2 regions of the Halobacillus rhizosphaerae genome follow, and region 1 is predicted to be linked to the other one. Evidence: riboswitches for the same ligand, from Rfam matches in the RefSeq annotation. Region 1 holds a riboswitch; the other holds the start of a gene.
The links. Region 1 has a riboswitch for cobalamin ahead of Q7A53_RS02545 (DUF4430 domain-containing protein). Riboswitches for the same ligand answer to the same signal wherever they lie in the genome.

Region 2: linked by a shared signal. The riboswitch ahead of Q7A53_RS13535 (ribonucleoside-diphosphate reductase subunit alpha) and the one ahead of Q7A53_RS02545 (DUF4430 domain-containing protein) in region 1 are both predicted to bind cobalamin.

What each region holds. Positions count from the first base shown of each region.
Region 1 covers NZ_JAUTWQ010000001.1:492,604-494,807, reverse strand. Annotated here, with positions in the region: gene Q7A53_RS02550 (ECF transporter S component) at 1-439, opposite strand, end outside; gene Q7A53_RS02545 (DUF4430 domain-containing protein) at 445-852, opposite strand; cobalamin riboswitch at 1,048-1,228, opposite strand; gene Q7A53_RS02540 (ATP-binding protein) at 1,271-2,204, opposite strand, start outside.
Region 2 covers NZ_JAUTWQ010000011.1:159,451-161,654, reverse strand. Annotated here, with positions in the region: gene Q7A53_RS13540 (class I SAM-dependent methyltransferase) at 1-38, opposite strand, end outside; cobalamin riboswitch at 778-953, shown strand; gene Q7A53_RS13535 (ribonucleoside-diphosphate reductase subunit alpha) at 1,144-2,204, shown strand, end outside.

The DNA of each region.
Region 1 (2,204 bases):
GGATAAATACGACATTGGATGCGGCATGATTAATATCAAAGGGCAGCCCCGAAAGATAATAGGCTAAAAAGGGCTGACCTGCTGCTCTCATAGTTAAGGAAATAATGACACCATATAAAATCCCACTAATAAAACCAAATACAGAAAGTGCCCAGACTGGGATGCCTCTCCAATACTTACCTATTAATCCTGCAAGCATTCCTATTAATGACCATGCGGCAATCTGCCAAATCGTCCAATATCCCATTCCAAGTAATATATTCGATACCAGAGTCGTTAACACCGCAATGACCACTCCGGATAAAGGGCCGAGCCAAAAGCCAGACAAAATGATAACTGCAGTGACCGGTTGAACATTAGGAATGTTAGCAAGGGCTAATCGGCCGGCAACAGAAAGCGCAGCAAGCATAGCTATTAATGTAAGTTTATAAGTATTCATTTAAATCATTCCCACTTATGCATATCAAATACGACTTTGTCTCCTTCTTTCAACTCATATTGGTTCGCACCGACACTTGCTTCTTTTCCATTGATGGTATACATCCACGCTTGCTTCTTGCTTTCATCAGCTTTTACACCTTCAATACTGGTAATGTAACCATCATTTTCTTTCACATTAAAATTTTCTTTCAGCGCTTCCATTAACATCGTACCTTTTTCCACCGATAAATCCTTGTCGGAAAGCGATTTTTCACCGTTATTCTGGGAAATTGCAAGGTGCACACTAACTTCCTGCTTCTCCTCTTGACTTGCATTAGCACTTTCTTGTTCAGAATCTTTCTGACTTTGGCAACCGGTTAACAAGGCAAACGCTACCAGTAATGAAGCAAATAAAGCATAAAACTTTCTCATACTGTTCCTTCCCTTCTGCTGAATCATTATGTTTTTACTTGGAGAAGGAGAATAGATGGACAACAGATTCAAATCATAGATAGTCATTGATAACCAAAAAAAGCCTGCTCTAATTAGGGCAGGCTTAAGACATACCAGCTTGGTATCATAGTTTACAGATCCGACCGGTTGTCTCAAACGCTCAATCCCCGAAGCTTTGAAACGGCGGACAAGGCAGGTCTACTGACTCATGCTTCTTCCTAGTAAGGCTCCTTCCCATACATATCGTACAGTGGAAATACCCGTTCGTCGGCAATTACAGTTGCGAGGACAGTTCTGGCTTCTAACCAGATTCCCTATTAAGCTGCAAAGAGCACCTTGATCCAACATTCAATTAATAACTAGATTACATGAAAACCAAAATGTTAGCAAGCTATTTCTATGCTTTCTTGTCTATCGGAAGTTTAAATAAGAAGGTGGTCCCTTCCTCTCTCTTGCTATGAACATGAATCGTGCCGCCATGAGCTTCCACAAGATTCTTAGCTATGGCTAAGCCAAGTCCCACGCCCTTTTTCTTCTGATCAGGATTTCTCTTTCTTGATTTATCGGCTTTATAAAACCGTTCAAAAACAAAAGGCAAGTCTTCCTCGTCTATCCCTGAACCAGAATCCTTAACCGCAACTTCCCATTCTTGGTCAGAGGCTTCGACGATAACTTGAACGTTCCCGCCTGGATTCGTATGCCTGATCGCATTGTCAATTAGATTCGTCAGGACTTGTTCAATTCTATCTGGATCAAAGTCTACCCATTCCGGACAATCGTTGGGCTGTAATTCTAATAATACTTCTCTTTCCTGAGCCACTCCCTGAAATTTACGAACGATTTTCTCCAAGTAAGGCTTTACTTGGACGGATTCTACAGAAAGTGAGATGTGTCCCGCTTCCATTCTTGCCAGGTCAAGAAGCTCATTAACCAGACGACCAATACGTAAAGACTCATCATGAATTATTTTGGCTAATTCATTTTTATCTTCTTTCGTTTCTGCAATATCATCTACAATAGCTTCACTATAGCCTTGCAGCATGGAAATTGGCGTCCGCAGCTCGTGAGATACATTTGCAATGAAATCTTTTCTGAGTTTGTCCAACCGGCGTTCATCGGTCATGTCTCTTAGAACCGCTACAGCCCCACGTACGTAATCATTATCATATAAAGGAGTCATAATAATAACCCACGTTCGTCCCTGTACGGTAATTTCAGTCATGGAAGCTTTTTCGTTTTCAATGACTTTGCTAAACAGTTCATTGATGGGAGCGGGAAGCTTAAATGCTGGTTCGTCAGAGTCAACGCTTTCACTATCAAAAGTAGAGGCA
Region 2 (2,204 bases), on a different contig from region 1:
TTCTCTACTTCTTTATGCCAGTTATAGGGTTTATTCATTGCGCTTCCTCCCGTTGCCATTCAGCGATTGATTTGTGCTTTATTTTAAGAAAAATCCCTAATGAAAAGTTTCTTTCCCTTCTATTATTTCATAGAAATTATATAGATAGGTAAAGAATTATTTTAAGTAAATCTCACTATTTACAATCATGTAAATCCTGAAGCTGCATTGAAAAAACTTCCTTCATAATAAAATCCCCGGTACAAAAGAGTAATGGTTTCGTTACTGAAAGAGAAGTGAAAGGATTCCGGGAAACATCTCGCTTTCCGTGGGCGTACGGTGTGCCTTCTCAGCCTTTTAGGCTTTCGGGGTCACACACCCTGTACTCTCCTCCCACAGGAGTCTCGACGTTTCCCGGAATCCTTTATAAACATTTGAGGAATGAAACCTCTTCTATTCTTGAATTGAGATGACAGAGAACAAAAAGTTTCCAGTCTCTAATCAATACATCCACCGTTTAGGGTTTTGCTAAGAGACTGATCATGATGGTTCCATAAACTATCATGGTAAGGGGGAAGTTTATGAAATGATTTATTCAATTATAAGCTCGATTAATGGCAAAAAATCTGCATAACACTTTCCATTTTTACTAACACAAAAAGGTTTGAACCCGCACCAGAGAGAACTATCACTCCCCTTCACCCTCATTCTGAATAAATTAAATGTTGCGTAAGTCATCAAACTTCGATATGATTAAAACACAAGATAAGCTAAATTAAAATAAAAAACATACTACATATAGTGTTTACGAATAAAAGATGCCACAAGGCTTAATAGGGAATCCGGTAGAATCCGGAGCTGCCCCCGCAACTGTAACCGCTCGCGAAATGGATCATCCACTGTGCCCAGGCACGGGAAGGACCAAAGTAGAATCGAGCGTCAGCCAGGAGACCTGTCTTTGTACGTGAAAGTTTCAACTTCTTCGGGGATTGAGAAGATGAAGCGATGGAATAAAGGCAGGTTTCATTCTTCTGAAGCTTCTTTATTTCATGGTTTCATCCGCTCAATTTATATTTGAGCGGTTTTTTTATGTTTAATTATTCAGTGCTGACCGAAAAAAGGAAACTCTTCTTTTTTTCAGGGCAGCCGTGAAGGAGTGATTGGATGAGTATAACCACAAGCACTGTTTGGGAAGATTGGCTGCTTCAACAGCAAGAACATTTCCCGTCGCTTAGAATAAATCAATGGATCACTAAGCTCCATACGCTTGGACTTGAAAAGCTGGACAAGTCTGCACAAGCAAACACATTAATATTGGAATGCCTGGCAGAAATGGATGAAACAGAGCCTGATTGGACTTTCCTCGCCAGCCGGATTCATCTGAAAGAAATGTATGAGCAATCGGTTCATAACCGCGATGCAAACAAAGCATACCAGGGACTGCACTCCCTCATTCTATTATTAATAGAGGAAGGGATTTATTCTCCTGAAACGCTTAAGCATTATTGTAAAGAAGATATCGATAATCTCGAAGCGGCAATCGTTCCAGAACGAGATAACTTATTTACTTATATAGGATTAAAAACTCTGGATGACCGTTATTTAGCACGTTCTAAAGACGGAAGAATCTTGGAACTTCCTCAGGAAAGATTTATGATCATCGCAATGACCTTGATGGCCCATGAGCCAAAGAACAAAAGAATCGATTTGGTTAAAGAGAGCTACTGGGCTCTCAGTCATTTATACATGACCGCAGCTACTCCGACTCTGGCTAATGCAGGCAAACAATACGGACAATTAAGTTCCTGTTTCATTGATACCGTCGACGACAGTTTACAATCCATTTACGACAGCAACACTGATATCGCTAACTTAAGTAAAAATGGCGGCGGCATTGGTGTTTACTTAGGGAAAATTCGCAGCCGCGGCAGCGATATCCAAGGATTTAAAGGAGTGTCGTCGGGGGTTTTACCTTGGATGAAGCAGTTGAATAATACGGCTGTCAGCGTTGATCAGCTTGGACAACGGCAAGGGGCTGTTGCCGTTTATTTAGATGTTTGGCATAAGGATATCTTCCCTTTTCTGGACAGCCGGCTGAATAACGGAGATGAAAGGCAGCGCACTCACGATTTGTTTACAGGTGTGTCCATACCAGATGTATTTATGGAAGCTGTCGAAAATCGCGACGAGTGGTACTTATTCGACCCACACGAAGTGAGAGAAAT